DNA from 4 places in the Duganella sp. AC917 genome. Region 2 is predicted to be linked to each of the others. Evidence: predicted binding sites of a transcription regulator. Region 2 holds the regulator's gene; each other region holds the start of a gene.
The links. The regulator sigma-54, encoded in region 2, starts transcription at its own class of promoters, with help from an activator protein. The targets are predictions, from matches to a motif close to TGGCANGNAANCTGCTTT.
Positions count from the first base shown of each region.

Region 1 (7,913 bases), 3.2 Mb from region 2:
AGCACATTGCTCTCGCCGACGGCGGCGATAATGTCCGGCGCATGGCCGCCGCCCGCTCCTTCCGTGTGGAAGGTGTGGATGGTGCGGTCCTTGAAAGCTGCCAGCGTGTCGGCCAGGTAGCCGCCCTCGTTCAGTGTGTCGCTATGGATCGCCACCTGGATATCCATCTTGTCGGCCACGCTCAGGCAGTTGTCGATGGCGGCCGGCGTGCTGCCCCAGTCCTCGTGCAGTTTCAGGCCGATGGCGCCGGCCCGCACCTGCTCTTCCAGCGGCTCCGGCAGGCTGACATTGCCCTTGCCGAGGAAGCCCAGGTTCATCGGAAACGCATCGGCCGCGCCCAGCATCGAATGCAGATGCCACGGCCCCGGCGTGCAGGTGGTGGCCGAGGTGCCGGCCGACGGACCGGTGCCGCCGCCGATCATCGTCGTCACGCCGCTCATCAGGGCTTCCTCGATCTGTTGCGGGCAGATGAAGTGGATGTGGGTGTCGACCCCGCCGGCGGTGACGATCATGCCCTCGCCGGCAATGATCTCGGTGGCGCCGGCAATCGCCATCGTCACGCCGGACTGGATGTCCGGGTTGCCGGCCTTGCCGATGGCGGCGATCATGCCGTCCTTCAGGCCAATGTCGGCCTTGACGATGCCCCAATGGTCGATGATGATCGCGTTGGTGATCACGGTGTCCATCACCATCGGATCGGAGCGCACGCGCTGCGACTGACCCATGCCGTCGCGGATCACTTTGCCGCCGCCAAATTTGACTTCCTCGCCGTAGATGGCGTAATCGTGCTCGATTTCGATAAACAGTTCGGTGTCTGCCAGACGGACGCGATCCCCTTTGGTGGGACCGAACATTTCCGAGTAGGCGCGGCGCGAGATTGTAGCCATGTTAGCCTTTTTATTATTAGCTTTTCGGTGGATTGGTATCCAGCTTGCCCATCACTTTTCCATTGAAGCCGTAGACCTTCTGGTCCCCGCCCAGCTTCACCAGTTCCACCGTGCGCTGTTGTCCCGGCTCGAAGCGCACGGCGGTGCCGGCGGCGATGTTCAGGCGCCGTCCGTAAGCCTTCCAGCGCTCGAACTTGAGCTCCGTGTTCACCTCGAAGAAGTGGAAGTGCGAGCCGACCTGCACCGGCCGGTCGCCCTGGTTGGTTACCACCACGCTTTCGGTTTCGCGGCCCTCATTGAGGCCGATCTCGCCCTCCGTGAGCAGATATTCACCGGGTATCATAGTGAGCTCCTTGAAAAAGCTGTCTTGTGGTGGTTCGGGTTGGATCGTAAATGGGTGTTCATGATGCGGTTCACGGTATCGGGTTGTGCACGGTGACTAATTTGCTGCCATCGGGGAAAGTAGCTTCCACCTGGATGTCCGGGATCATCTCCGGGATTCCCTCCATCACCTGGTCGCGCGTCAGTATCTGGGTGCCGTCGGCCATCAGCTGCGCCACCGACTTGCCGTCGCGCGCACCCTCCATGATGGCGCAAGTGATCAATGCGATCGCCTCCGGATAATTCAGTTTCAGGCCGCGCGCGAGGCGGCGCTCGGCCACGATGCCGGCGGTGAAAATCAGCAGCTTGTCTTTTTCTCTTGGGGTCAGGTCCATGTTCGGGATTCCAGTATCAGGTTTGCCAGATGCGCGGCGTGACGGCCTCGCGCTCCAGCAGATGCGGGCGCACACGGCGCCACACGGTGAGCATCAGGCGGCGCGCGGTTTCGCTGTCGTCGCCCAAATGGCGTGCCACCAGTACGCCTTTTGTGTGGGTGATGCCGAAGGCGTGGTCGCCGTCGGCGGCGATGTCGGCGCGGATGTGTGACAGCAGCTCGGTCAGCACGGCTGCGGGTAGCGGTTTGCCGGCGGCGATCAAGGTGGCGCAGACGGTGTGGCCATTCAGGGCCAGCGGACTACCCAGCCGACCGCCCACCATCGCGCCCTGGTCCCACCAGATCAATTTGCCGTCGCGGCGTATGCTGCTGCGCTGCGTGACGGTGCCGGTGTTGAATACCTCGCCGGAGCCGCGACGGCCCATGCACAGGATCTCGCAGCCGATGAAGGTGGCGCCGGCGGCAAGCTCCACATGCTGCTCCAGCGTCACGTTAGCGGTATCAAAAAAGATGGTCTCCTGCGGCAGCCATTCGAGGGTGGCGCCCTCGTTCAGGTGCAGATGGACGACCTGGCGCGAGACTTTGCCGTTTGCCTTGTACCATTTCGCCGCACCGGGCGTGGTGATGAAGGCGTGGGCCCGGTCGCCGACGCCGATGTCGATCGCCAGCTGGTCGCCGCCAACCACGCCACCCGGCGGATGGACCACGATCGCGTGGCACACCTTGCGGTCTTCCGGGTACAGCGCCTTCTGCACACGTAGCGGGCCATAGTGGATATTGTTGAACAGCCGCGTGGTGCCGGCATCGTCCGCGAATCCGAGCGTGAGACTGGCCTGCCACGCGGCATGGGCTGCGCTGGCGGCAAAGTCGGAAGGTGCGGTGCAATCGGGCATGGCTTGGTGGTTTTCTAAATAATGTCTGTCTTATGCAAGCTATGTGCCAGCAGAAGGAGTGATGCAGGCTAGCCCACATGACCTTATTGCACCACTTTGGCGCACACGCACCACTGCGGTGCGATGACCCCATCTTCATTATTGACTCGGCTTCAACTATGCTTTGCGCAGCGAGGTCTTTGTGTGGGGACTGTGCATCGCCATACTGTGAGCACGCAAATTTAACGGGAGCGCAGCATGAAGGTATTTGTCACAGGGGCGGCAGGATTTATCGGCGGTTCAATCGCGGCGGGGCTGGTCAAGGCCGGGCACCAGGTTGTTGGTCTGGTGCGCAATCCGGAGCAGATCGAGGAACTGAAGAAAATCGGCGTGTCCGGCGTGGTCGGGACGCTCGATGACCGCGAATTGTTAAAAGCGCAGGCGCGGGACGCGGATGCCGTCATCAACGCGGCCAGCAGCGACAACCGCGCGGCGGTGGAAGCCATCATCGAGGGCCTCGCCGGCACAGGCAAGGTGTTCCTGCACACCAGCGGATCGAGCATCGTCGGCGACGCCTCTGGCGGTTTGGGCACCGACCGCATTTATTACGAGGATCAGCTGCCGGAGCCGACGCCGGACAAGGCGGCCCGCGTCGCCATCGACAACCTGGTGCTGGCCGCCGCCAAGGATGGCGTGCGGTCGGCGGTGCTGTGCAATACGCTGATCTACGGCCATGGCGCGCTGCCCCGCGATAGCGTGCAATTGCCTCGACTGCTCAAGCAAGCGCGCAAGAGCGGCATAGTGCGGCATGTGGGACCGGGGTTGAATGTCTGGTCCAATGTGCATATCGACGATGTGGTCGACCTGTATCTGCTGGCGTTGGAGAAGACCGAGCCTGGCGCGTTTTACTTCGTCGAGAGCGGAGAGGCGTCGTTCCGCGATATGACGGCGGCCATGGCACGTGCGCTCGGATTTGGCGAGGCGCAGGATTGGCCGCTGGAGCAGGCCAAGGAGGAATGGGGGTACGAGATGGCGTCGTACGGGTTGGGATCCAACAGCCGCGTGCGGGGCAAGCGCGGGCGCGAGCAGTTGGGGTGGAAGCCGCACCGGCCGTCGGTGCTGGAGTGGATTGCCAACGATATGTTGACGGCTTCCGCTGGCGCGTGACCAAGCGGAAGCCGCTGGCGGCTCCGGTGGCGGATTACGGCGTGCCGCCTAATCCGCCCTTGTATCTTGATCGAGTTAGTGGTTAGCTACCATTAACTGAGGTGAGGGACATCCTGTATCCGCCCTGAAGGCTCGACCTTGTGACGTAGATTAGGCCCTTCACCTCTCCTCCACACCAATTATTTGACACTGGACGGTAGCCAAGGGCAAGGACCCTGTATGTACAAGGTGAGTGGGTGTGATTGATCAACTTCAAAATATTTTAGTTTATGTTCTATCTCGGCATTGATGTTTCCAAAGTAAAATTAGACTGCGCCTTGCGCAACGCTGACAGCGGCAAAGTAAAGACGAAGGTAATCCCAAACACAGCTGATGGGTTCAAAAAACTTTTGGAGTGGTTGACGAAGAACGACGCGCCGTCGCCACACATCATCATGGAGCCCACCGGTGTGTATCACGAGTTAGCTGCCTTCTTTTTTGTCGATGCTGGCCTTACTATTTCATTGGTTAATCCCGCCCAGCTTCGCGAATATGCTGGTGGACTGGGCGTGAGAACCAAGACCGATAAGATGGATAGCCAGGTCCTGGCTCGCTTTGGCACCGAGCGAAAGCCCGCACCCTGGCAGCCGCCTTCTGCTGCGGCCCGCACCCTCAAAGCCTTGCTGGCACGACGTGACGCCGTCGCGGACGATCTGCTGCGTGAGAAGAATCGACAGGAAAAACTGGAGGCCACTGAGACGCCCCAGTTGGTGACTGAGTCGGTGGAAGGGTCAATCAAATTCATCGAGGCCGAGTTAAAGCGCCTACAGCACTGCATCGATGACCTGATAGATAACGATCCGGACATGCGCGGGAAAAAAGAGTTGTTGAACTCCATTCCAGGCGTGGGGGAACGGGTCTCCAATCACATGACTTGCCTGCTCGCCGGGCGTGATTTTAAAAGTGGGGAGCAACTTGCTGCTTACCTTGGCCTGATTCCGGTCAGCTGGGAGTCCGGAACCTCAGTGCGCGTACCGCCACACATGTCCAAAGCCGGGCCGGCCCATTTGAGGAAGCTGTTGTACATGCCAGCAATCGTGGCGGTAAAGCGCAATCCACACATTAAAGCACTCTACGAGCGCTTGCTTGAGCGCGGCAAATCCAAAATGTCCGCCATTGGGGCCGCCATGCGCAAGCTCGCACATTTGTGCTTCGGTGTCGTCAAGACTGGACGGGCTTACGATAAAAATTTTGCCATTCTGTCTTGACGATCAAGACGGTATCTACTTGGATCGACGACGGACCATGAGTCGCACTTAATCCAGGCTAGGATATGGGCTCTTGCCACCTTCCTTGATGAACAAGTCGATACGCGCCTCCAGCACCGGCAGCGGCACCGAACCCAATTGCAGCACCGTGTCGTGGAACGCGCGGATGTCGAACTTCGATCCCAGCGCCGCTTCGGCCTTCTTGCGCGCGTTGATGATGCTCATCTCGCCCAGATAATAGGACAGCGCCTGGCCAGGCCACGAAATATAGCGGTCCACTTCCGTCTCGATCTCGTGCTCCGACAGCGCTGTATTGGCCTTCAGGTAATCCTGCGCCTGTTTGCGCGTCCAGCCCTTGCTGTGGATACCGGTATCGACCACCAGCCGCGAAGCACGCCACGCCTGGTAACTGAGCATGCCGAACACCTCGTACGGCGTCTCGTACATGCCCATCTCGACACCCAGCCGTTCGCTGTATAGCGCCCAACCTTCGCCATATGCCGAAATGTAAGCGTTGCGGAACGCCGGACGGCCCTTCTGCTCCATCGCCACCGGCATCTGGAAGGCGTGGCCCGGCGCCGATTCGTGCAGGGTCAGCGCCGGCATGCTGTACAAGGCGCGCGACGGCAGGTTGTAGGTGTTGACCAGATAGACGCCCGGACCACCGCGTCCCGAGGTGTAGAACGGCGCCTGGTCGTCCGGCACCGGAATCACGGCAAAGCGGCGGCGCGGCAGGTAGCCGAAGTACTGGCCAACCTTGGCGTCGAACTTCTTGGCCACCCACGCGGAGCGCATCAGCAGTTCCTCCGGCGTCTTGGCATAGAAGCGCGAATCGGTGCGCAGGAACTGCAGGAAGGCCGGCAGGTCGCCTTCGAAGCCGGTCTGCTTGATCACTTCGAGCATTTCGGCGCGGATATTTGCCATTTCGCTGACGCCGATCTGGTGGATCTCGTCGGCGCTCATCGTGGTGGTGGTGAATTCGACGATCTTCGACTGGTAGTAGGCCTTACCGTCCGGCAGATTTTCCGCCGCCAAGTCCTCGCGCGACTTCGGCACATACTCGTCGCGCATGAACTTGAGCAGATTGCGGTACGAAGGCAGCACGTAGGTCTCGATCGCCTTGACGCCCTCCGCGCGCAGTTGTTCTTGCCGCGCCGCCGGAATCGTGGCCGGCATCGCCTTGAACGGCATGTAGAACACAGTGTCCTGCGGCGTTTTGGCCTCGGTCACGGAGGTGATGGAGCCATCGCGGCCGATCAAGGTAACCTTCGGCGGCGTGAAGCCGCGCGCCATCCCGGCGCGCATGTTCACGATCTGGTCGTTGAAGTAGCGCGGCACGTCCGACAGCTGCTTGATGTAGTCCTGATATTCCTTTTCCTTGGTCAGCGTATTGCGCGCGCCGGACGCCATGTTGGACCAGAAGGCCGTGTCGGCGTTGAGCGGCTTTTCATACTCGCGGAATTTCTGCGCGTCGATCAGCGCCGCGATCTGCGCCTTGTAGACCTGGTAGTTGATCACTTCTTCGGCCGACAGCTTGTCTTGCTTGATGCCGTCGAGCTTTTTCATCACGTCCTGCCAGTAGGCCAGGCGTTTTTGCTGGGTGGCCGGGTCGATGCGGGGCAGCGTGGTCGTTCCGCCCTTTTCGTCGTCCTCGCCCTCCTCCATCTTCTGGCCCAGGCGCCAGGCCCACTCTTGCGTGTAGATGGCTTTGAACTGGGCGTCGGCGGGTCCCGGTTTGGCCATCGGCGCGGCGGCCGTAGCCGAAGCCGGAGTCACCGGGGCCGCGGCGGCATTGAGGGATAAAACCATGCATGCGCCAGCGATAACGGCGCCGAACTTCTTTTCCATAGAACTCCAGTGGTGGAAGGGTTGATTACATGTCCAACAGATTGCGTCGTTCGCGCAGCAGCGCGGTAAAGGCCTCGGCGTTGAGCGGAGGACTGAAATAATACCCCTGCATCTCGTCGCATCCGCGCTCGGTCAGGAAGCGCGCCTGCTCGCGCGTCTCCACACCCTCGGCGATCACGCGCATGTTCAAGTTGTGCGCCAACGAGATCACCGACAACGCGATCGCGGCGTCGTTGGCGCTCGTGGTGACATCGTCGACGAACGATTTGTCGATCTTGAGCACGTCGATCGGGAAGCGCTTCAGGTAACTGAGGCTCGAATAGCCGGTGCCGAAGTCGTCGAGCGAAATGCTGACGCCGATGTCCTTGAGCTTGCGCAGCGCCGCCACCGCCTTGTTCGGATCGCCCATCACGGTGCCCTCGGTGATCTCCAGGCCCAGGCAGGCCGGCGCGACGCCGTATTTGCGCAAGGTGCTTTCGACATACGGCACCGTGGCGTCGTTGGCGAACTGCCCGGCGGCCAGGTTGACCGCCACCTTGATGTCGCCCAAGCCCTGGTCCTGCCACACCTTGATCTGCGCGCACACGCTTTCGAGCACCCACTCGCCGATCGTATTGACCAGGCCATATTCCTCGGCCAGCGGAATGAAGCGGTTGGGCGGCACCCTGCCCAGCACCGCGTTGTTCCAGCGCAGCAGCGCCTCGGCGCCGGCCATCACGCCGCTCTTCAGGCACATTTGCGGCTGGTAGTGGACCTCGAACTCATTGCGGGCGATGGCGCCGCGCAGCTGGCTCTGGATCGCCAGCTTGTCGCGGATTTCAGCGTCCATGCGCTCGGTGAAGAAGGCGTAGTTGTCGCGACCGATCTCCTTGGCCCGGAACAGCGCCGTGTCGGCGTTGCGCAGCAGTTCATCGAAGCTGTCGCCATCGGTCAGGCTGACGGCGATGCCGATGCTCGAGGTGACGGTGATCTGCTGGCCGTCGATCACCAGCTCCTTGCGCAAACCGGCCAGGATCTTTTGCGCCATCGGCATCGTCGCACTCAATTGGGCGTCGTCGGCCACGATAATTTGGAACTCGTCGCCGCCCTGCCGGGTGACGGTGTCGCCCTCGCGCACGCAATCGGTCAGGAAGCGCGAGATGACCTGCAGCGCCTTGTCGCCGACCTCGTGGCCATA
Region 1 is NZ_OZ409848.1:2,654,870-2,662,782, forward strand. Features, by position in the region: gene ureC (urease subunit alpha) at 1-887, opposite strand, end outside; gene ACZ0BA_RS11460 (urease subunit beta) at 904-1,230, opposite strand; gene ACZ0BA_RS11465 (urease subunit gamma) at 1,301-1,603, opposite strand; gene ACZ0BA_RS11470 (urease accessory protein UreD) at 1,620-2,495, opposite strand; gene ACZ0BA_RS11475 (NAD-dependent epimerase/dehydratase family protein) at 2,733-3,641, shown strand; gene ACZ0BA_RS11480 (IS110 family RNA-guided transposase) at 3,911-4,888, shown strand; gene ACZ0BA_RS11485 (DUF885 domain-containing protein) at 4,937-6,697, opposite strand; gene ACZ0BA_RS11490 (EAL domain-containing response regulator) at 6,762-7,913, opposite strand, start outside.
Region 1: the regulator sigma-54 is predicted to act here: its motif matches at 2,527-2,544, upstream of ACZ0BA_RS11470 (urease accessory protein UreD).

Region 2 (7,913 bases):
TCCTCATCACCGGCATCTCCGGCTCCGGCAAATCGGTGGCCCTGAATGTGCTGGAAGACACCGGTCACTACTGCGTCGACAACCTGCCGCCGGCGTTGCTGTCGAACCTGGTCTCGACCCTGGCCGAGGAAGGCTTGCAGGCGCTGGCGGTGGCGGTCGACGCCCGCAGCGCCGAATCGCTGGCCTCGCTGCCGGCCGACGTCAAGCGCCTGCGCGAAGAGGGACACGACGTCAAGGTCATGTTCCTGACGGCAAACACGCACTCGCTGGTGGCGCGCTTCTCGGAGACGCGCCGCAGCCATCCGCTGTCGCACGAGCTGCGCCCGGGCCAGAATCCGGCCGCGCGCCGCACCTTGATCGAATGCATCATGGAAGAGCGCGAGCGGCTGTCGGCCATCGAGCAGTTGGGCCATGTGGTGGACACGTCCGAACTGAGCGCCAACAAGCTGCGTGCCTGGGTCAAGGATCTGGTCGCCAGCGAGGGTGCGCCGCTGACCTTGTTCTTCGAATCGTTCGCCTTCAAGCTGGGCGTACCGATGGACGCCGACTTTGTGTTCGATGTGCGGGCGCTGCCGAATCCTTATTATGATTTGACGTTGCGTCCGCTGACCGGGCGCGACACGCCGGTGATCGATTTCCTCGATGCCCAGCCGAGCGCCATCGAGATGCTGGGCGACATCCGCGCGTTTGTGGAAAAGTGGCTGCCGTTCTTCAAGACCGACAACCGGAGTTATCTGACGGTGGCGCTGGGTTGTACCGGCGGCCAGCACCGGTCGGTGTACATGGCGGAGAAACTGGCCGCGTATTTCCATCCGAACGAACGCGTGGTATTGCGCCATCGCGAGCAGTAGCGTCCGGCGAGGACGGTTAAAGGTGTCGCAGCGGGTGGGCATAGTCCGGCCACACCGGTTCGAATAGCCGCTGCACCATTTCCCCCGTCACAGCCTCCAACGACGGCGGATTCCATTTCGGCGCGTTGTCCTTGTCGATGACCAGCGCGCGCACGCCTTCGATGACCTCGCCATGCTCAAACACGCGCCGCACCAGCGCGCGTTCCATGCGCAGGCAGCCGGCCATCTCCAGCGCCGCGCCGCGTGCGATCAACTCGTGCGTCACGCACATCATCAGCGGCGACCGGCTCGCCATCGTGCGCACAGTTTCAAGCGCGAACGGGCTCGCGTCCGACTCCAGCGACGCAACGATCGCCGGCACCGACCCCGCGCCGAAGTGACGGTCGATGGCCGCGCGCTCAGCCTCCAGCTTGCTTGCCCCGGCATCGCCCCTGAACGGCTCGGCGAAGGCCGCGATCGCCTCGACCAGCTCCGCGCCCGGGGTAGCCTCCAGAATCGCGTACAGCACCTCCAGTTCGTCGGACGGCACATAGTGATCGGCCAGTCCCGCATACAGCGCATCGGCGGCGCCGATCGTCACGCCGGTCACGCCCAGATAGCGCCCCAGCCCGCCCGGCGCCCGCGACAGGAAATAGCTGCCGCCCACATCCGGGAACAGGCCGATATTCACCTCGGGCATCGCCATCTTCGTGCGCTCGGTGACGATCCGCACCCGGCTGTCCGGCCCGCTCTGCGCGATGCCCATGCCGCCGCCCATGACCACGCCGTCCATCAGCGCGATGTAGGGTTTGGGATAGCTGTGCACCAGATGATTGAGCGCATACTCCTCGGTGAAGAAATCTTCGATCAGCGCGCTGCCCGCTTGCGGCGTGGCGCGGCCGGCCTCGTAAAAGAAGCGGATGTCGCCGCCGGCGCAGAAGGCCTTTTCGCTGCTGCTGCGGATGACCACGGCTTCGACATCCGAGTCGTCACGCCAAGTCAGCAGCGCCGCCGTGATGGCGCGCAGCATTACCAAAGACAGGGAGTTCAACGCCTTGGGCCGGTCCAGCGTGATAAAGCCGGTGCCGTTGATGATGCTGGTGTGGACCAATTCGCTCATGATGCCGCCGTCGCGTGATAAAAAAGCCATTCTACCGCCGAAACGGGATAAATTATTTTCACCAGATCGCAGCCGGACACAAATCGCGGACACAAAAAAGGGCGCCCTTGCGCCCTTTGTTGGATGGTGCCGGAGGCCGTTGTTATAGGGCGGCGGCAGCGGGTTCGTAGCTATCCGGGAGATGCTTGATCGCATCGTGGCCGTGCTGCTGAACTTTGGATTTGTACTTCATGACCTGACGGTCAAGCTTGTCGACCAGGGTGTCGATGGCGGCGTACAGGTCTTGCGACAGGCTTTCCACGTAGACGGTCTTACCCGACATGCGCAGGTTGATTTCAGCCTTTTGCCGTTTTGATTTCTCTTTAAGGTTATCTACAGTCAGGATGACAGCAATATCAATAACTTGATCGAAGTGACGAGTGACACGTTCCAGTTTGTTCTGCACGTATTCGCGGATGGCCGCGGTCACTTCGAGATGATGTCCACTGATGGTCAGATTCATACACGCTCCTAAAGATAAATGTCGCTTACGGTCAGTGCCGCGCCCATTGCGGCCGGGCGCACAGTGACCAAGTCACTACAAAGACTTGCGGAGACTAACGGGAGGGATTTTCAACGCTTCGCGATATTTGGCAACAGTCCGTCGCGCAATCACCATGCCTTGTTCCCCCAGCATGTCCGCAATCTTACTGTCGGATAAAGGATTTTTAGGGTCTTCAGCTCCTGTCAATTGAACAATGAGTGCCCGTATCGCCGTCGAACTTGCTTCACCGCCCGCTTCGGTGGCGACGTGGCTACCAAAGAAATATTTCAACTCAAACATGCCGTGCGGCGTCAGCATGTACTTTTGAGTCGTTACCCGAGAAATAGTGCTCTCGTGTAAACCCAGTGTATCAGCAATTTCGCGAAGCACAAGGGGGCGCATGGCGACGGCGCCGTGCGAGAAAAAGTTCTTTTGTCTTTCTACTATCGCCTGGGCTACCCGCAGGATGGTGTCAAAGCGCTGGCGCATGTTCTTGATCAGCCACTTGGCCTCCTGCAGCTGGGCCCCCATTGCGCCCTCGCCCTTGCCCTGTTTGAGCAGGTTGGCGTACATGGCGTTGACCCGCAGGCGCGGCATGACGTCGTTATTCAGGCTCACCTGCCAGCCGCTGCGCGACTTCTTGACGATCACGTCCGGCACCACGTAATCGGACACGTCCGAGGCGAACGCCGAACCGGGATGCGGATTGCACAGGCGGATGACGGCTTGCGCCTCGCGCAGATCCTCGTCGTCGCACACGAGCGCCTTCTTCAGCTTGTTGAAATCGCGCTGGGCGAACCACGTCAGATGGTTTTCGACGATGGTCAGCGCCATGCGCCGCGTCACCAGCGCGATGCCGGGCAGGCGCTTGATCTGCAGCGCCAGGCACTCGGAGGCGTTGCGCGCGCCCACGCCCATCGGGTCGAAGCTTTGCAGCATCGACAAGGCCGTGCGCAGTTCGTCGATGTCGACTTCCAGTTCCTCCGGCAGGCGCGCGTGGATTTCTTCGAGCGGCTCCTCCAGGTAGCCGTTCTCGTCGAGCGCGTCGATGATCAGCTCGACCAGCGCGCGGTCGCGCATCTCCAGCACGGTCACGCGCATCTGCTCCATCAGGTGCTCGCGCAGGGTGCAGTGGTTGGCCTCCAGTTGCGGGCGCGCGTCCTCGTCGTCGGGCGCCTTGCTGCGGCCGGCGTCGCTCCAGTCGACATCGGCTTCGCTGCTGGTACTTTCGGTATCGGCGGCCGGGCCGTCGTAGTTGTCGGCGTCGGCCGGGGCCGGCGCGTCCTGCTGGTTCGGCGGGCCTTCGGGCGGCGCCTCGCCGGATGGCGCCTGCTGGCTGATGGCGCCGTCGGACAGCAGCCGCAGCGAGCGGTCGAGCGGATCGTCCAGACGTTCGAGCAAGGGATTATCGGTGAGCAGCTGCTCCAGTTCCTGGTGCAGCTCCAGCGTGGACAGCTGCAGCAGACGGATCGACTGTTGCAGCTGAGGTGTCAGCGCGAGGTGCTGCGACGTGCGCAGTTGCAATGACTGTTTCATGGGGCGCTATTACATTCTGAAATGTTCACCCAGGTACACGCGGCGGACCGACTCGTCGGCGATGATGTCGTCCGGCCGGCCTGAAGCCAGAACCGAGCCCTGGTTGATGATATACGCGCGGTCGCAAATGCCCAGCGTCTCGCGCACATTGTGATCGGTAATGAGGACGCCGATATTGCGCTCCTTGAGGAAGCGCACGATGCGCTGGATCTCAATCACGGCAATCGGGTCGACCCCGGCGAAAGGTTCGTCCAGCAGCACGAAACGCGGGTTGGTGGCCAGCGCGCGGGCGATCTCCACACGGCGGCGCTCGCCGCCGGACAGCGACAGCGCCTGGTTTTCGCGCAGCTTTTCGATTTGCAGATCGGCCAGCAGGGTATTGAGCCGTTCATCAATGGCAGCCTTGGATAAAGGCTTGCCGTCCACTTTCTGGATCTCGAGGACGGCGCGGATATTCTCTTCCACGGTCAGCTTGCGGAACACCGACGCTTCCTGTGGCAGGTACGACAAGCCGAGCGAAGCGCGGCGGTGGATCGGCAGCGAGGAGATGTCGACGCCGCTGATGTCGATGGTGCCGGCGTCCGACGGCACCAGGCCGACGATCATGTAAAAGGACGTGGTCTTGCCGGCGCCGTTGGGGCCGAGCAGGCCGACCACTTCGCCGCACTCGACTTGCAGCGACACGTCATGCACGACCTGGCGCTTGCCGTAGGTCTTTTGCAGGCCGCGTACGATCAGGGTGCTACCGCATGTTGGCTCCATGCTTATTTCCCCGCCGCTGGATTGGTTGCCGGGGCCGCCTTGACGGACGGCTGGATCACCATCGTGCTGCGGCCGGCGCCGGGTTTGCTCTCGCCGCTGGCGGTGTTTTTCACAGCGAAGAATTCGCGGCGGCTGTCGTACGAAATGAACTCGCCGTCGACCTGGCTGGCGGTCTTGCTGCCTTCGAGCTTCTTGATCTCGGCCTTCGAGAACAGTTTGACCAGTTCGGTCTTGCCATCGTATTCGATGCGATCGGCGCGGCCTTCGACCCACTGGTCGCCGGCGCCATCGAGCTTTTGGCGGAACGTCGCCTGCACGCCGGCGCCGCCGGTCAGCACCACGAACTGATAGCCTTCCGGGTCTTCGGTGACGACCGCCTTGGGCGACTTCATCAGCAAGGTGCCGCGCGTCAGCACGACGTTGCCGGTGAAGGTCTTGATCTGCTTGACGTCGTCGGCGTCGAGGTTGTCGAAGGTCACCTGGGTCGGCTTGTTGGAGTCGGCTTTTTCGGCATGGGCCGGGCCGATGGCGGCCAGCAGCAGCGCCGCCGCCGACAGCATCGCCTTCAAATTCAGTTTCTTCATCGTCGTGTCCTTCATATCTCTGTCTAGCTTGTATTAATTAACGAGGCGCCTTGGGCGGTATCGTGATCGTTCCGCGTCCGCCCAGTTGCAGCTGGCGCGTCGCGTTATTGGTTTTCATGCCGGTGCCGCTGGAGGTCGTGCTGCCCAGTTTCATCTCCACCGGCGCCTTGGTTTCCATCCGTTCCTCGTCCGGGAACACCGTCAAGGTGCTGGTCTGCAGACGCATCGCCTCGGCCTTGGGCGAGCCCGGCCGCACCACGTCGACGTTGCCGTTGAGCGTGACGCGCGTGTTGTTCTGGTCGACCCGCGCGGTGTCGGCGTGGATCGTCATCGGCGGCTGCTGGGTCGCCAGGCTGTTCAGGAACGGCTTGTCGATATCGGACGAGTCGTCGACCGGCCGGTGGGTCAGCTTGTCGCCGGAAATGATGTACGCCGGCTTGCCTTCCTTGGTCATGCGCACCAGGCTGAAGCGGTCGATGATGTAATCCGGCTCGTTGAGGAACTGGTCCGCCTGCTGCTCCTGGCCGGACTGGTTGACCACCTGCACCAGCCAAAAGCTGCCGACGGCGACAAACACGCCGATGATCATCGTCAGCGTCAGCTGCCAGCGATGTGCTGTTCTTTTACGCATGATTACACTCCGTCACACCATGAACTGCGCCAGCACGCGCTCGTACGTGCCTTGCGCGTGCAGCAGCAGTTCGCACACTTCGCGCACCGCGCCGCGCCCGCCCTGCGCCACCGTCACGTGATGCGCGCGCTCGATCACTTCCTTGCGCCCGCCCGGCACCGCCACCGCGAAACCGACCCGCGTCAGGATCGGCAGGTCGACGACGTCGTCGCCGATGAAGCCGACCTGTTCTGCCGTCAGCCCGGTTTTTCCCAGCAGCGCGTTGAACGGCGTCAGCTTGTCGTGCCCGCCCTGATGCACAAAGCCGATGCCCAGGTCGGCGGCGCGCCTGGCCACCTGCGGCGACACGCGCGCGCTGATGATGGCCGTTTGCACGCCGGACTCCTGCAGCAGCTTGATGCCCAGGCCGTCATATACGTTAAAGGTCTTCAACGCTTCGCCCTCGGCGCCGTAATGCAGGCTGCCGTCGGTGAGCACGCCGTCGACGTCGAAGATCATCAGTTTGACGCGCGCGGCGCGTTCCACATAAGTCAGCTCGGTCATCAGATTACCTTTGCACGGGTCAGGTCGTGGATGTGCAGCGCGCCGACCAGCTTGCCGTCGGCGTCGGTCACCAGCATCTGATTGATGCGGAATTGCTCCATCACGGCCACGGCGTCGACCGCCAGTTTTTCCGGCGAGATGCTGCGCGGATTCGGATGCATGACGTCGCGGATCACCACCTTCGTGAAGTCCTGGACCTTCTCGATCATGCGGCGCAGGTCGCCGTCGGTGAACACGCCGATCGGCTTGCCGCCGGCGTCGACGATGGCGGTCATGCCCATGCCCTTTTGCGTAATTTCCAGCAGCGCGTCCGTCAGTTTGACGTCGGCGCCGACCTTCGGCACGTCGTCGCCGCTGCGCATGACATCGCGCACGTGCGTCAACAGGCGCCGGCCCAGCGCGCCGCCCGGATGGGAGCGCGCGAAATCTTCTTCGCGGAAACCGCGCAGGTCCAGCAGCGCGACGGCTAGCGCGTCGCCCAGCGCCAGCGTCACCGTGGTCGAGGTCGTCGGCGCCAGGTTCATCGGGCAGGCTTCCTTGGCCACGGCCACGTTCAGGTGGACATCGGCGATCACGGCCAGGCTCGAGCCCGGCTTGCCGGTCATCGCGATGACTTTGCTGCCCATGCGCTTTACCACCGGCAAGATGGTCATCAGTTCGGCGCTCTCGCCGGAATACGAAATGGCAATGAAGGCGTCGTCGGCGGTGACCATGCCGAGGTCGCCGTGGGCCGCTTCGGCCGGGTGCACGAATAGCGCCGGCGTGCCGGTCGAGGCCAGGGTCGCGGCGATCTTGCGGGCGATGTGGCCCGACTTGCCGATGCCCGACACCACCACCCTGCCCTTGCAGTTTAGCAACAGGGCAATGGCGCGCACGACGCTGTCGTCGTCGCCCAGGCGGGCGTTGAGCGCGGCGATGGCGTCCGCCTCGTTTTGCAACGTTTCACGGGCGAGCCGCAATGCGTGCCCGGCCATATTTGCGTCAAAAGCTTTCAGCATTGTTTTTTCATGGGTTACACTCATACCCAAGTATAGCCGAATTGGGAAAGCAAAAAACTTGCCAGTCAAAACATAACGCCCGGCCTTGGCGACAAACAACTAAATATTATTTTACCGGCTATGTTGAAATGACGTTTTCACCCCTGGAATTAACCCTGATACTGCTCGGCAGCGCCGTGTTGGGCGTGGTGGCTTTCCGCATGATGCACCTGCCGCCGATGCTCGGCTACCTGGCCGTCGGCATCCTGATCGGCCCCCACGCGCTGGGCTGGGCCGAACAAAGCGAGGCCACCCACGGACTGGCCGAGTTCGGCGTAGTGTTCCTGATGTTCTCCATCGGCCTTGAATTTTCGCTGCCCAAGCTGATGGCCATGCGCGGCATCGTC
Region 2 is NZ_OZ409848.1:5,807,034-5,814,946, reverse strand. Features, by position in the region: gene rapZ (RNase adapter RapZ) at 1-851, shown strand, start outside; gene ACZ0BA_RS25450 (enoyl-CoA hydratase/isomerase family protein) at 868-1,950, opposite strand; gene hpf (ribosome hibernation-promoting factor, HPF/YfiA family) at 2,093-2,452, opposite strand; gene ACZ0BA_RS25440 (RNA polymerase factor sigma-54) at 2,528-4,009, opposite strand; gene lptB (LPS export ABC transporter ATP-binding protein) at 4,019-4,771, opposite strand; gene lptA (lipopolysaccharide transport periplasmic protein LptA) at 4,774-5,355, opposite strand; gene lptC (LPS export ABC transporter periplasmic protein LptC) at 5,393-5,986, opposite strand; gene ACZ0BA_RS25420 (KdsC family phosphatase) at 5,999-6,529, opposite strand; gene ACZ0BA_RS25415 (KpsF/GutQ family sugar-phosphate isomerase) at 6,529-7,527, opposite strand; gene ACZ0BA_RS25410 (cation:proton antiporter domain-containing protein) at 7,656-7,913, shown strand, end outside.

Region 3 (7,913 bases), 2.4 Mb from region 2:
CTGCTTGGCTTTGTGCGCTACTCGATGGAGTACGACACGCACTTGCCCGACGCGGATCAGGTCTACGTCGTTAAACATCACTTCAATGTCGAGCAATCGTCGCCGCTGTTCGATCTGGCGCCGATGTTCCTGCGCGAGACGGCGCTCAAGATTCCGGGCGTCGTCGACGCCACCAACTACATTCCGGCGCGTCCGGAGATCACGCCGCTGACGGTGCGCGTCGACCGCAACCTGACGACCGTGCGCGGCTTGATCGTGCTACCCGGTTTTCCATCGATGCTGGGCCTGCGCGCGGTGCAGGGCGATCTGGCGCAGGCGCTGGAGCGGCCCGACCTGTTTGTCGTCACCGAAAAGGCGGCGCTGCGCATGTTCGGCACGCGCAACGCGCTGGGACGGACCATGCTCTCGGAAGGTGTGACCATGCAGGTCGGCGCGATCGTGCCGGCGCCGCCGGCCAATACGACGATTCCGTTCGAGGTGCTGTTCGGCGTTCACGCGGGCGTGGTGGAAAAAGTCATACGACACGAGATGCTGACCGGCGAAAGCGGCTGGATGAGCAAAATGCTGCTGCGCGTGAAGCCGGGCAGCTCGGTGCCGGGTATCGTCGGCCGTTTGCAGCACGCGGTGGATATCGCTCCAAGCTTGAATCAATGGCCGCCGGAGGTGCGCGATCGGCTCGGCAAACGCAAGCCGATCGAATTGTCGATGTCCCCGCTACGTGATGCCTACTTCGACAACACCATCAAAAACAGTTTTATCGCGTTGCCCGGCGACCGCGCCAGTCCCGTTGTCACCGCCGGCCTGGCGTTGATGGCGGTGCTGATCCTGCTGCTGGCCGGGATCAACTATGCCAACCTGTCGATGGTGCGCGTGCTGCGTCGCCAGCGCGAGGTGGCGATGCGCAAGGTGCTGGGCGCCGGCGCGCCTCGCATCGCACTGCAGTTCCTGCTCGAATCGCTGCTGGTGACGATGGTGGCGACGGTATTCGCCCTGCTGCTGGCGTGGCTGGCGTTGCCGGCGTTTTCCCATCTGGTCAATCGCCAGCTGGACGGTTTGTTCTCGCTGCAAAACCTCGCCGCCGCACTCTGCATCGGAGCATTGCTGGGATTGACCACGGCCGCCTATCCGGTCTGGATCGCGCTGCGGGTGGCGCCGCAACAGGCGCTCGAAGGGCGGCCGGATACGGAGTCGATGGGCAGCATGCAATGGCGCCGCGCGCTGACCGTGTTGCAGGTCGCCGTCGCCATGGGCTTTGCCAGCGTCACCATCGCGGTGGCGTGGCAGACCGACTACGCGATGCACGCGTCGCCCGGTTTCGATCCCGCGCAGATGGTGATCGTCGATATGCCGGAGCGCGTCAAGGACAGCGAAAAGGCGCGGCGCTATTTATCGGCGTTGAAAGCGCAGCCCGGCGTGGCCGGCGTGGCGGTTTCCGAAGACCCGGTGGGGCGGCTCGACTATATCTGGACGCGGGCGCTCAAGCGTCCGGGCGGACAGGCGGCGACAATGGAGATGAAATCGGTCAGTGCGAATTTCTTTGAATTGCACGGCATCGCGCCGGCGGCGGGACGGCTGTTCAAGGACAGCTCGGACGCGGAGAATGACAGCGTACCGGTGGTGCTGAACGCGGTCGCCGCGCGCGAACTGGGATTCGGCAGTGCGGAGGAGGCAGTCGGGCAGACGGTGATGTTCACCGGTTTCGACAACGTGGTGACGGCCAAGCGCATCGTCGGCATCGCGCCGGAACTGCGATTCCGTTCGTTGCGGGAGAAGCCGACGGCGGTTGCCTATGATCTTTCAACCGCCGGAACGGTGCTGAATGTGCGCGCCTCCGGTGCGCCGGCCGATATCGAACGCGCCGCGCTGGCGCTGTGGCCGAGCTATTTTCCCGATGCGATTCCGCGCACGTACCGCGCCGCCGACGTCCTGGCTGTGAACTATGAGGAGGATGCGCGCCTTGCGCGGTTGCTGGCGGTCGCCACGGGCATCGCGCTCGTGATCGCGGCTTTCGGTACTTACGTCCTGTCGGCGAATTCGGTGCAGCGGCGCGCGCGCGAGATCGTGCTGCGTCGGCTGCACGGTGCGCGGCGCACCGATATCGGTCTGCTGGTGCTGCGGGAGGTGGGGGCGCTGCTGCTGGCGGCGGCCGTGCTGGCGCTGCCCATCGCGGCGGTGGCGATCAACCGCTACCTCGCCGGCTATGTGGAGCACGCGCCGATCGGCTACTGGACCTTACTGCTGGCGCTCTCGCTGACGTGGGCGGTCGCGCTGATCGCGATCGCGCGCCATACTTGGATCGCGATGCGCATGGTGCCGGTGCGGGCGTTGCGCATGTGAGCGCGCGCCCCGTGACTCATTACAGTGGCATATACGGGCTGTTGGCGTACGGGGCGCCTGCCAGCTCGAACGCGCGGCGGATCAGGGCTTTCCAGTCGCGGGCTTTCGCCGGCGAGGTCATGGTTTGCGGGGTGGCGAGGTAGGTGATCATATAAACTCCTTTGAACGGCTTTTTGCAATAACTACAGTCTAGCGGTTCTCCAGATATAAATATAATTTTAAATTACCATATTCGATATTCGAATTGGTTATGACCTCTGTCATTGCTTGGTAGAACCGTCTTCGTTCTTTAGACGTCGCCATAGCGTCGTGCGGCTGATTCCCAGATATTCAGCGGCCGCATCACGGCGGCCGCCAAATCGGGCGACTGCCTCGGTTGCGCTCTTGGTGCGCAGTGTTGAAACGGGGAGCGAAGCCGAGTCCGAGCCTGTCGACGCCGTTGCGCCCATTTCCGGCGCCACACCCAGAACAAATGCCGGCGTCAACGCCTGCAGGGGTTCGGCCGCGAGAAACAGCGCCAGGCGCTCGGTGAAATTGCGCAGTTCGCGCACGTTGCCCGGCCAGTCGTAGCGCCGCAGCAGCGTTGCGCAGGCGTTCATCTCCGCGTGCAAATTCGGATGCGGCCGGGCGCCCAGCGACGCCAGCGCGTTCTTCAACGACCACTCGGCCAGCGTCATCACATCGTCGGGACGGGCGCGTAAAGGCGGCAGCGACAGCCGCAGCACCGCCAACCGGTAAAACAGGTCGGCGCGGAAGCGGCCCTCGCGCACGCGCTGTTCCAGGTCGCAGTGGGTGGCGCTGATGATGCGCACGTTCACCGGTATCGGCCGCGTGCCGCCCACGCGCACCACTTCCCGTTCCTCCAGCACGCGCAGCAGGCGCGTTTGCAGCGCCAGCGGCATCTCGCCGATTTCATCGAGGAATAGCGTGCCGCGATTTGCAGCTTCGAACAGGCCGGCATGGCCGCCGCGCCGCGCGCCCGTGAAGGCGCCTTCCTCGTGGCCAAACAACTCCGATTCCAGCAGCGATTCGGCGATCGCGCCGCAATTGACGGCGACAAATGGCCGGTTCTGTCCCAGGCTGCGCGGGCTTTCGCGGTGAATCGCTTGCGCCACCAGTTCCTTGCCGGTGCCAGTTTCGCCTTGTATCAGCACGGTGGCGGGTGACTTCGCATACAGCACGACCGACTGCCGCAACGTTTCCATAGCCGCCGATTCGCCGCGCAGGTCGTTGAGCCCATGCTTTGCGCGCAACGTGTCCGTCACCACCGCGCCGCGCGTGCGAACGCGGTTCGATTCCAGCTGCGTCAGACGCGCCATTTCCAGCGCGTCATCGAACGCGTGGCGGATCGAGGCGGCGGAGTACACGAACACCCCCGTCAATCCCGCTTCCTCGGCCAGGTCGGTGATCAGGCCCGCGCCGACGATGGCCTTGATGCCGGCCGCTTTCAGATCGTTGATCTGCGCCCGCGCGTCTTCTTCGGTGGCGTAGGTGCGCTGCGCTACATCGAAACCGAAGGTGCCGGCGAATTCCGCCAGCTCCGGCAAACGCTCCTGATATGTGACGATTCCGATCCGGTCCGAGACGCGCCGCGCGCGTGCCAACGCCTGCATCACGTCGAAGCCGCTGAACTTGGCGATCACCACCGGCACCGACAGGCGGCCTTTCAGATACGCGGCGTTGGAGCCGGCGGCGATGACGGCGTCGCAACGCTCGGTGGCCATGCGCTCGCGGATGTGGCGCGCCGCTTCATCGAAACCGAGGTTGATCGGCTCTATCGTGGCGAGGTTGTCGTATTCGAGCGTGATGTCGCGGAACAGGTCGTACAGGCGCGATACCGATACGGTCCAGATGACCGGTTTATCGTCGGGATCGAACGGCAGGGATATGGAGTGGCGCATGATTCGATTGTAGCGCATTCGTTTCATGATATGTTTCGACGTTTCAAAATGAAACACAGCTGAAACATTTCTCGAAGCTAACTCTTTGATTCTTAAGGCGTGAGCACTTGGCACGTACCTTGCAATAACAATTCAACTTCGATGCAACTTCAATGCAATACTGAAAGGTCTCACATGAGTCAATATTCCGCAGGCGCCGCCTTCCGCAAAGCAGTTCAGGAAGAATCCCCGTTACAAGTGGTCGGCGCGATCAACGCCAACCATGCCTTGCTGGCCAAACGCGCCGGCTTCAAGGCGATTTATCTGTCGGGCGGCGGCGTGGCGGCGGGTTCCCTCGGGCTGCCGGACCTGGGCATCTCCAACCTCGACGACGTGCTGACCGACGTCCGCCGCATCACCGACGTTTGCGATCTGCCGCTGCTGGTCGATGTGGACACCGGCTTCGGCGCCTCCGCGTTCAATGTGGCGCGCACCGTCAAGTCGATGATCAAGTTCGGCGCCGCCGCGATGCATATCGAAGACCAGGTGGGCGCCAAGCGCTGCGGCCACCGTCCGGGCAAGGAGATCGTCTCGAAGCAGGAGATGGTCGACCGCATCCGCGCCGCCGTCGATGCGCGCACCGACGAAAACTTCGTCATCATGGCGCGCACCGACGCGCTGGCGGTCGAAGGCCTTGAATCGGCCATCGACCGCGCCGTCGCATGCGTGGAAGCGGGCGCCGACATGATCTTCCCGGAGGCGATGATCAGCCTCGATATGTACAAACAGTTCGCCGCCGCCGTCAAGGTGCCGGTGCTGGCCAATATCACCGAATTCGGTTCGACGCCGCTGTTCACCGTCGACGAATTGCGCGGCGCCGATGTCGGCCTGGTGCTCTATCCGTTGTCGGCCTTCCGCGCCATGAACAAGGCCGCTGAAAACGTCTATGGCGCGATCCGCCGCGACGGCACGCAGCAGAACGTGCTCGAGTCGATGCAAACGCGCGCCGAGCTGTATGAGCGCATCAATTACCACAGCTTCGAGCAAAAGCTCGACGCCTTGTTCGCTGCGCAAAATGCAGTAAACGGCGCTCAGAAAAAATAACCGGAGACCAGACATGACCGAGACCACCTTCAAACCAAAAAAATCCGTCGCGCTGTCGGGCGTCACCGCCGGTAACACGGGGCTGTGCTCCGTCGGCAAAACCGGCAACGACCTGCATTACCGTGGCTATGACATCCTGGACGTCGCCAACTCCTGCGAGTTCGAGGAAATCGCCTACCTGCTGGTGCACGGCAAACTGCCCAACGAAGCGGAGCTGCGCGGCTACAAGGCCAAACTGCGCTCGTTGCGCGGCTTGCCGCAGGCGCTGAAGTCGGCGCTGGAGGCGCTGCCGGCCTCGGCGCACCCGATGGACGTGATGCGCACCGGCGTCTCGGTGCTGGGCTGCGTGCTGCCCGAGAAGGACGACCACAACGTGCCGGGCGCGCGCGATATCGCCGATCGCCTGATGGCGTCCTTCGGTTCGATGCTGCTGTACTGGTATCACTTCAGCCACAATGGCAAGCGCATCGACGTGGAAACCGACGACGACTCCATCGGCGGCCACTTCCTGCATCTGCTGCACGGCTTCAAACCGTCGGACAGCTGGGTGCAGGCGATGCACACGTCGCTGATCCTGTACGCGGAGCACGAATTCAACGCGTCGACCTTCACCGGCCGCGTCATCGCCGGCACGGGGTCGGACATCCACTCGGCCATCACCGGCGCGATCGGGGCGCTGCGCGGTCCGAAACACGGCGGCGCCAACGAGTTCGCGTTCGAGATCCAGAAGCGCTATGAAAATCCGGACGAGGCGGAAGCGGACATCCGCAACCGCGTCGCCAACAAGGAAGTGGTGATCGGCTTCGGCCACCCGGTGTACACGATCTCCGATCCGCGCAATGTCGTCATCAAGGAAGTGGCGCGCAAGCTGTCGCGCGAAGGCGGCTCGATGAAGATGTTCGACATCGCCGAACGCCTGGAGACCGTGATGTGGGACGTCAAGAAGATGTTCCCGAACCTGGACTGGTTCTCGGCCGTGTCGTACCACATGATGGGCGTGCCGACGGCGATGTTTACCCCGCTGTTCGTCATCTCGCGCACCTCCGGCTGGGCCGCGCACATCATCGAGCAGCGCATCGATAACAAGATCATTCGCCCGAGCGCGAACTACGTCGGCCCGGAAGATCTGCAGTTTGTGCCGATCAAGGATCGGAAGTAATGGACGCCATAATGAATACGCTATTTCGCAAGCCCTTACCCGGCACCCAACTGGATTACTTCGACGCGCGCGCCGCCGTCGATGCGATCCAGCCGGGCGCCTGGGCCAAACTGCCCTACACATCCCGCGTGCTGGCCGAGAACCTGGTGCGTCGCTGCGATCCGGCGACGCTGAACGCTTCGCTCGGACAGTTCATCGAACGCCGCCGCGATCTGGATTTCCCGTGGTTCCCGGCGCGCGTGGTATGTCACGACATTCTGGGCCAGACCGCGCTGGTCGATCTGGCCGGCCTGCGCGACGCCATCGCCTTGCAAGGCGGTGATCCGGCGCTGGTCAATCCGGTGGTGCCGACGCAGCTGGTGGTCGACCACTCGCTGGCCGTGGAATGCGGCGGCTTCGATCCCGATGCCTTCGACAAGAACCGGGTGATTGAAGACCGCCGCAACGAGGATCGCTTCGATTTCATCAACTGGACCAAGAAGGCGTTCAAGAACGTCGACGTGATCCCGCCGGGGAACGGCATCCTGCACCAGATCAATCTGGAGCGCATGTCGCCGGTGATCCAGACAGTGGACGGCGTGGCTTTCCCCGATACGCTGGTCGGTACCGATTCGCACACGCCGATGGTCGACGCGCTGGGCGTGATCGCCATCGGCGTCGGCGGGCTTGAAGCGGAAAGCGTGATGCTGGGCCGCGCATCGTGGATGCGGCTGCCGGATATCATCGGCGTCGAGCTGACCGGCAAGCCGCAGCCGGGCATCACCGCCACCGATACGGTGCTGGCGCTGACTGAATTCCTGCGTAAGCAAAAAGTGGTGTCCTCGTACCTGGAGTTCTTTGGCGAAGGCGCCGCGCACCTGACCTTGGGCGACCGCGCGACTATCTCCAACATGGCGCCGGAATACGGCTCCACCGCCGCGATGTTCTACATCGACGAGCAGACCATCAAATACCTGAAGCTGACCGGCCGCGATGATGAACTGGTCAAGCTGGTCGAGTTGTACGCGAAAGAGACCGGCCTGTGGGCCGATGCGCTCAAAACCGCCGAATACGAGCGCGTATTGACCTTCGATTTGTCTTCGGTGGTGCGCAATATCGCCGGCCCGTCCAATCCGCACAGCCGCGTGCCGACGTCGGAACTGGCCGCGCGCGGCATCAGCGGCGTGGTGGAGAATGAACCGGGCCTGATGCCGGACGGCGCCTGCATCATCGCGGCCATCACCAGCTGCACCAACACCAATAACCCGCGCAACATGATCGCCGCCGGTCTCCTGGCGCGCAACGCCAACGCGCGCGGCCTGACGCGCAAGCCGTGGGTGAAAAGTTCGCTCGCTCCCGGCTCCAAGACCGTCACCTTGTATCTGGAGGAGGCGGGCCTGATGCCGGAGCTGGAGAAGCTTGGCTTCGGCGTGGTCGCTTATGCCTGCACGTCG
Region 3 is NZ_OZ409848.1:3,405,529-3,413,441, reverse strand. Features, by position in the region: gene ACZ0BA_RS14810 (FtsX-like permease family protein) at 1-2,337, shown strand, start outside; gene ACZ0BA_RS14805 (hypothetical protein) at 2,357-2,488, opposite strand; gene prpR (propionate catabolism operon regulatory protein PrpR) at 2,598-4,238, opposite strand; gene prpB (methylisocitrate lyase) at 4,413-5,321, shown strand; gene prpC (bifunctional 2-methylcitrate synthase/citrate synthase) at 5,335-6,480, shown strand; gene acnD (Fe/S-dependent 2-methylisocitrate dehydratase AcnD) at 6,492-7,913, shown strand, end outside.
Region 3: the regulator sigma-54 is predicted to act here: its motif matches at 4,347-4,364, upstream of prpB (methylisocitrate lyase).

Region 4 (7,913 bases), 130 kb from region 2:
GACGACGTCGAGCGCATCCTGCAGGAGACGCCCGACAGCCGCCAGACCGCGCTGTTCTCGGCGACGATGCCGTCGGCGATCCGCCGCATCGCCAACACCTACCTGCGCAGCCCGAAGGAAATCACCGTGGCCGCCAAGACCGGCACCGCCGAGAACATCCGCCAGCGCTACTGGCTGGTGTCGGGCATGCACAAGCTCGACGCGCTGACCCGCATCCTGGAAGCGGAAAACTTCGACGGCATGATCATCTTCTCGCGCACCAAGCTCGGAACCGAGGAACTGGCCAGCAAGCTGCAGGCGCGCGGCTTCTCGGCCGCCGCCATCAACGGCGACATCCAGCAGGCGCAGCGCGAGCGCACCATCCAGCAGCTCAAGGACGGCAAGATCGACATCCTGGTCGCCACCGACGTCGCCGCGCGCGGCCTGGACGTCGAGCGCATCAGCCACGTGGTCAACTACGACGTGCCGCACGATCCGGAAAGCTATACCCACCGCATCGGCCGCACCGGCCGCGCCGGCCGCAGCGGCGAGGCGATCCTGTTCATCACGCCGCGCGAGAAGAACCTGCTCAAATCGATCGAGCGCGCCACCCGCCAGCCGATCGGCATGCTCGAGCTGCCGACCATCCAGGCCGTCAACGACGTGCGCATCGCCAAATTCAAGTCGCAGATCAGCGAAACCCTGGCCCAGGGCGAGCTGGAACAGTTCCAGTCGCTGATCGAGGACTTCGAGCGCGAACAAAACATCCCGGCGATCGAGATCGCCGCAGCGCTGGCCAAGATGGCGCGCGGCGACGTGCCGCTGCTGCTCGATAAGAAGCAGCAGACCGCCGCCGCCACCTGGGACGAACGCCCGGGCCGACAGGTCGGCTTCGAGCGCCATGACCGTGGCGACCGCCCCGACCGCCCCGACCGCGGCGATCGTGCTGATCGCGGCGACCGTTTCGACCGCGGCGACCGTTTCGACCGCGGCGACCGCGCCGAGCGTCCGGACCGCGCCGACCGCTTCCCGAAAAAGGAACGCGTGGTGCGCGCCGCCGATCCGGGCATGCAGACCTTCCGCATCGAAGTGGGCTACCAGCACGGCGTCAAGCCGGGTAACATCGTCGGCGCCATTGCCAACGAGGGCGGCATCGACTCCAAGCACATCGGCCGCATCGAGATCTACGACGACTACAGCGTGCTCGATATGCCCGACAACCTGACCGGCGACGTGCTCGATCACCTGGCCGGCATCAAGGTCGCGGGACAGCAGCTGCGCATCAGCCGCGATGGCGGCGACGGCGCCCCGGCGGCATCGGCCCCGGGTTCGGCGGCTTCGACCGCTCCTGCCCGTCCGGCGCCGGCCAAAGCCGCCGCCCCGGCCCGGGCGCCGGCCGCCGCGCAGCCAGCCGCCCGCGCGGCCGACAAGCCGGCCGCCTCGCCGCTGGCGCGCGCCGCCCGCGTCGACGCTACGGAACTGGACGACGCCGCGCCGAAGAAGAAAAAGGAAAAGCCGGGCAAGGTCTCCTTGCCGATGAGCGCCTTCCGCATCGAAGTGGGCAGCAACAACGCCGCCACCCCGTCCAACATCGTCGGCGCCATCGCCAACGAGGCCGGGCTGGAGGCCAAGCACATCGGCCGCATCGAGATCTTCGACACCTACAGCATGGTCGAGCTGCCTGACGGCATGCCCGACGAGCTGTTCAAGCACCTCGGCAAGGTCTGGGTCGGCGGCGCGCAGCTGAAAATCAGTCACGCGGACCGCATGCCGCCCGAATCGGGCAAGTCGACGCCGCCGAAGAAAAAGCCGGCCGGCAAGAAATACTAAAGCGGTGCGGGCGTCATGCCCGTCGCTGTCAACACACCAGAACGGGGCCGCGAGGTCCCGTTTTTGCATTGCGCCGCACCGATCTTGTTGTTGCACAGACAAGGTGCGCGCAGCTGTTGCGTTGCACCAAAACAAAGCTTGACCGGACGCAAACCCGACCCCGGAAAAACCCCGCATGAATCACTCTCATAGGAGAAGCTGCTCGACGGCAAGGCTGGCCCGCTTATTGCATATGTGATAGCACATCCCTATAAAAGGTGCGCAATGCGAGGCGCCTCCACCTGGAGACAAGTCGTTTAGATCGGAGCATTGAGATGACATCATTCAGGAAGCTGTGGAACATCTTTGTCGATTCGCTCAAGCCGCAGATGCTGCGCGAGCATAATCAGGCCGGCCCGTACGCGATCATCGTCGATACCAAGCCATTTACCGTCAAGGGGCGCTGATGTTACTGCGGAACGATCTGCTGCACTATACGCATCCGTCTCCGCGCACCGTCCGCATTTTGTGGATCGCTCCCGAGCAGAGCCACGCCTATGTCTTCGACGTGGCGGCCCGCTCGGCCGATGTAGAACTCGTCCAACTGTCGGTGCTGCACGCCGACATCCGGGCCGGCCGCGCCAGCGTGCTGCCGGCCGACCCTTATCTGATGGTGGTCAGCCAGGACCTGCTGCCGCCGAAGCACCTGCAACTGCGGGCGCGCGCCTGGGAGATCATCGAACCGCTGGTGGCGCTCGAGCCGGGCATCTACGAGGCCCGCCAGCGCGGCCAGCTGATCGCCCGCGCCACCGGCACCCATGGCGTCTCGCATCCGACCATCTACCGCTACCTGCGCCGCTACTGGCAGCGCGGCCAAACCCCCAACGCGCTGCTGCCGGACTACTGCAATTCGGGCGGCAAGGGCAAGGTGCGCCAGGCCTCGGCCGGCATCAAGCGCGGACGCCCGCGCAAGAACGGCGCCGACGAAGGTCCCGGCCTGAACGCCGACGAGGAGATCCGCCGCACCTTCCGCGTCGCCATCGCACGCTACGCTGCCGGCCACGCCAAGTTTTCGCGCCTGGGCGCCTATGAACAGATGCTCGACGAGTTCTTCGTCGAGCGCCGCATCGACGAGGAATCGGGCCGCGTCCTGACCACGCCGGCCGCGCGCAGCGCCGTGCTGCCGACGTTCGGCCAGTTCAACTACTGGCTCGACCACGACGACGACCGTCCGCCCGAGGTGGCGCGCCGCAGCGACGGCGCGGCCGCGCCCTGGCAGCCCGCCGCCGGCGTGCCGTCCTCCGTCAACGGCCAGCCGGCCGCGCTGTCGCCGCAGACGCTGCCGCCGGGCCGTCCCGGCGCCGGCTTCTACCTCGACGCCGTCTGCGCCGAGGTGCGGCTGGTCTCGCGCGCCGACCGCCGGCAGGCGATCGGCCGCCCGCGCATCTATCTCGCGCTCGATTCGTTCAGCCGCCTGGTCACCGGCGTCTATATCGGCCTGGGGCCGGCCAGCTGGCCGCAGGCGATGCTGGCGCTGGCCAACTGCGGCGCCGACAAGCAGCGCTACAGCCAGCAGTTCGGCCGCCGCATCGAGGCGGCGCAATGGCCGTGCCGCCACCTGCCCGAAACCCTGTTCGCCAACGCCGCGCTGACAGCCGCCCGCGACGGCGGCGAGGGGGGCATGGACCCGGCCTTGCTCAACAACTTCAACCTGCGCTGCGTCGCCGTCGACGACGGCCCGGGCGACTGGAAGGCGGTGCTGGAAAAACGCTTCCGCCTGCTGGCGCCGGACGACGAGGGCGCGCCGTGCCGGCTCGACGGCGTGCTCGATCTGGAGCAGTTCACCCGCATCGTCATCGACTGCATCCTGTATTACAACAACCGCCACCCGCTGCGCCATGCCGGCAACGCCACCCCGCGCCAACTGTGGGACTGGGGTGTGGCCCATCGCGGCGGCAGCCTCAAAACCTATCCCGAGCACCTGATCCGCTGCAGCCTGATGCCGGTGGCGGCGGCGCAGGTGGGCACCGACGGCATCCGCCTGTTCGAAAGTACTTACACCTGCGCGCGCGCCATCAACGAACGCTGGTTCGACCGCGCGCGCCTGCGCGGCCCGTGGAGCGTCAAGGTGGCCTACGATCCGTCCAACCTGGACATGATCTACCTGCTCGATCCGGCCGCGCCGATGCAGTTCCACGCCTGCCACATGGACGACGCCTGCGCCGCCCAGCGGCACCTGTCGGCCGAGGAAATCGCCCGCCTGCCGCGCGGGTCGGCGGCGTCGCCCGCACCGCTGTCGTCGGCGCGCGGCGGCGCGCCGGTGCTGGTCAGCTTCGCGGGCTGAGTTTCCGTCTGTTTGCGCGCGGCGCGGTCCAGCGTCGTGCATCCTCCGATTCCCTGTTTCGATGCCTGCCACTTGCTGGTGCGCGCCGCCGCCGCACGCCGCCGCCGGCCCGCCATGCCCACGCTCGCGGGCCGCGCCGCGCGCCGAATAAAGTCCGTTTCACGCAAATAAAGTTCGTCGCCGGTAGCGCTTTTCGCGACGGCTCAAGTGTGCCGCCTTCGGCCATGTAAAAACATTGTTCGATAACGGGAGCCCTGATGGCATAAGGCTTTCCTTCGGCATGAAGCATGTTTGTTTTGTTTGTTCCGTATGGCACGCGCCTTGCTAGATTGGAACTATGGGCAAGCAAGTGACCCAAGGTATTTCAGGCAGACTGGTGAGGAAAGCAGATGGATAGCAAAACAGTAAAACCGTTTAAATCGTTTAGTTCGATTAGTTCGATTAGTTCATTCACCCGCAGGGACTTTCTGTACCGGGCCGCCGCCGTCGGCGGCACCGGCTTGCTGTTAAATACCATGAACGCCTGGGGCATGGGCATCGGCTCGGCGGCATCCGCGCCGCCCGCGCTGAGCGGCAGCGGCAAAGGCAAGAAGGTGCTGATCCTCGGCGCCGGCCTGGCCGGGCTGACCGCCGCCTATGAGCTGGGCAAGCTCGGTTACCAATGCCAGATCCTGGAGGCGCGCGCCTTCGCCGGCGGCCGTTGCCAGACCGCCCGCAAGGGCTTCAGCCTGACCGAGTTGGGCGGCGACAAACAGACCTGCGAGTTCGACGAGGGCCAGTACATCAACCACGGCCCGTGGCGCATCCCGCTGCATCACCAGTCGACCCTGCACTACACGCGGCTGTTCGAGGTGCCGCTGGAAGTGATGGTCAACGAGAACGACCACTCCTATGTATATTCCGAAAACGCCGGTCCCTTCGCCGGCAAGCGCCTGCGCATCAAGGAGGTCAAGTCCGACATGCGCGGCCACGTCGACGAAATGCTGGCCAAGTCGATCAAGAACAACCAGCTCGACGCCGAACTGACCGAAGACGACAAGCGCCTGCTGCTCGACTATCTGGCGCACGAGGGCCAGCTGGCCGGCGCCGACCTGAAATACAAGGGCCGCACCGGACGCGGGTTCGCCGTCTATCCCGGCGCCGGCATGGAGCCGGGACCCGGCAAGCAGTCCGACCCACTGGGCTTCAAGGACCTGCTGGCGTCCAAGCTGGGCAACGTCTACAGCGCGGTGCAGGACTTCCCGATGCAGGCCACCATGTTCCAGCCGGTCGGCGGCATGGACGCGATCCCGAAGGCATTTGAAAAGCGCGTCGGTAAAGTGATCCGCTACCGCGCAGAGGTGCAGACCATCCGCCAGAACGACAAGGGCGTGACGGTGGCCTTCAAGGATACCGCCACCGGCAAGGCTTCCAGCGTGACGGCCGACTACTGTCTGTGCACGATCCCGTTGTCGGTGCTGCGCCAGATCGACACCGATTTCTCCGACGGTTTCAAGAAGGCCGTGGCCACGGTGGCCTACGCGCCGGTCGGCAAGATCGGCCTGCAGATGAAGCGCCGCTTCTGGGAAGAGGACGACAACATCTACGGCGGCCACGTGCTCACCGACCTCAAAGGCATCAACACCATCTCGATGCCGTCCTACGGTTGGCAGAAAAAGAAGGGCGTGCTGCTCGGGTATTACCAATACCAGACGGCCGCCATCGAGGTCAGCGCGCTGACGCCGACCGAACGCGCCGAATTCGCCGTCGCCGCCGGCCAGAAAATCTTCCCGCAGTACCGCGACGAATTCGAGAACGCGTTCTCGGTGGCGTGGCACCGGGTGCAGTACAACCTGGGCGGCTGGGCCGAGTGGACCGAGAAGACCCGCGCCGCCGCCTATCCGACGCTGCTTGAAGGCGAGGGCAGGATCATGCTGGCCGGCGAGCACCTGAGCTACCTGACCGGCTGGCAGGCCGGCGCCATCGAATCGGCGTGGCAGCAGATCGCCAAAATCCACGCGAGGGCCAGCGCATGAGGGACACGTTACTAAAGGCCGCGATGACCATCGTGGCGGCATTCGCGGCGGCCGCCACGGCGCCGTCGCAGGCGCAGACGACCGCGCCGGACGGCAAGGCGCTGTTCCTCAAAAACTGCGCGGCCTGCCACCAGGCCACCGGCAAAGGCATCCCGGGCGCGTTCCCTGCGCTGGCCGGCAACAAGTTCGTCACCGGCGACCACGCGGAGGTGGCCGGCGTGCTGCTCAAGGGGCGCGGCGGCATGCCCGACTTCAGCGAGAACATCAGCGACGCCGACATGGCCGCGATCCTGACGTATGTGCGCGCCAGCTGGGGCAACAAGGCCGACGCGCTGACCGAGGCCGAGGTGCTCAAGCTGCGCGACGCGCTGGGCGTGGCCCATTTCGGCAGCGCCGAAATGTCGAACAAACACTGATTACAACCAAAGGAAGACGAGACCATGACCAAAGCATTGAGCCACGTAGTCGCCGCACTGTTGATACCCGCCGCCGTCGGCCTGTTGTCGGCATCGCCGGCGATGGCCGCCACGAAGGCGCCGAAGATGGAGGAGAAGGCCGACATCGTGCGCCACAAGATTCCCGGTTCGGACTTTCCGATCGCGCTGGCGGTGTCGATCCCGCCGACGGCCACCATCCACTTCATCAGCGGCCAGGTGCCGGCGGTGATCGACAAGACCGCCGCGCCGGATTCGCTGGCCGCCTTCGGCGACACCAAGGCGCAGTCCGAGACGGTGCTCAAAAAGATCAAGGAGATCCTCGAGGGCATGAAGCTGGAGATGTCCGACGTCGTCAAGATGACCGTCTACCTGGTCGGCGATCCGGCCAAGGGCGGCAAGGGCGACACCAAGGGCTTCATGGAGGCCTACACCCAATACTTCGGCGGCGCCCAGACCAACCTGCCGGCGCGCGCCGTAGTGCAGGTGGCCGGTTTGAGCAATCCGGGCTGGCTGGTCGAGATCGAGGTGGTGGTCGCCAAAAAATAAGGTTTTCAGTTTCAGGTTCGGGTTCAGGTCTTACTTAATTTTCTTATAAATCAACTGGGGATTTAAATATGCACAAGGCCACACTCAAGATCGGCGTCGCAGCCGTGTTGTCCACCCTGGCGATCGGCGCCGCGTACGCCGCGCCGCCATCCGCCGACGCCGCCGCCGAGTCTGTCGACGCGGCGGCCGCGCCGGACGCCGCGTCGGCCGGGTCGGTGATCGTCACCGGTACCCGTTCGAGCGGCATGAAGGCCGAGAACAGCGCCTCGCCGATCCAGGTCCTCGACTCGGCCTCGCTGATGCGCACCGGCCAGCCGGACTTGATCCAGGCGCTGGCCCAGAACCTGCCGTCGTTCACCGCGCAAGCCTTCGGCGGCGACACCGCCAACCTGACCCTGTCGGCCCGCCTGCGCGGCCTGAGCCCGAACAACACGCTGGTACTGATCAACGGCAAACGCCGCCACGGCACCGCCAACCTGGCCGTGCTGGGCGGCCCGTACCAGGGCGGCGCCGCGGCCGACCTGAACTTCATCCCGGTGTCCGCGATCGACCATATCGAGGTGCTGCAGGACGGCGCCGCCGCCCAATACGGCTCCGACGCCATCGCCGGCGTGATCAACATCATCCTCAAATCGAACGACCATGGCGGCACCGCGTCGGCCACCGGCGGCGGCTACTGGGACGGCGGCGGCAAGACCGTCGGCGGCTCGGCCAATGTCGGCTTCGAACCGTTCAAGGACGCCTTCCTGAGCGTGACGGCCGAATCGAAATACCACGACTACA
Region 4 is NZ_OZ409848.1:5,938,302-5,946,214, forward strand. Features, by position in the region: gene ACZ0BA_RS25950 (DEAD/DEAH box helicase) at 1-1,809, shown strand, start outside; gene ACZ0BA_RS25955 (hypothetical protein) at 2,124-2,255, shown strand; gene ACZ0BA_RS25960 (Mu transposase C-terminal domain-containing protein) at 2,255-4,132, shown strand; gene ACZ0BA_RS25965 (flavin monoamine oxidase family protein) at 4,522-6,147, shown strand; gene ACZ0BA_RS25970 (c-type cytochrome) at 6,144-6,563, shown strand; gene ACZ0BA_RS25975 (RidA family protein) at 6,588-7,130, shown strand; gene ACZ0BA_RS25980 (TonB-dependent receptor plug domain-containing protein) at 7,199-7,913, shown strand, end outside.
Region 4: the regulator sigma-54 is predicted to act here: its motif matches at 4,443-4,460, upstream of ACZ0BA_RS25965 (flavin monoamine oxidase family protein).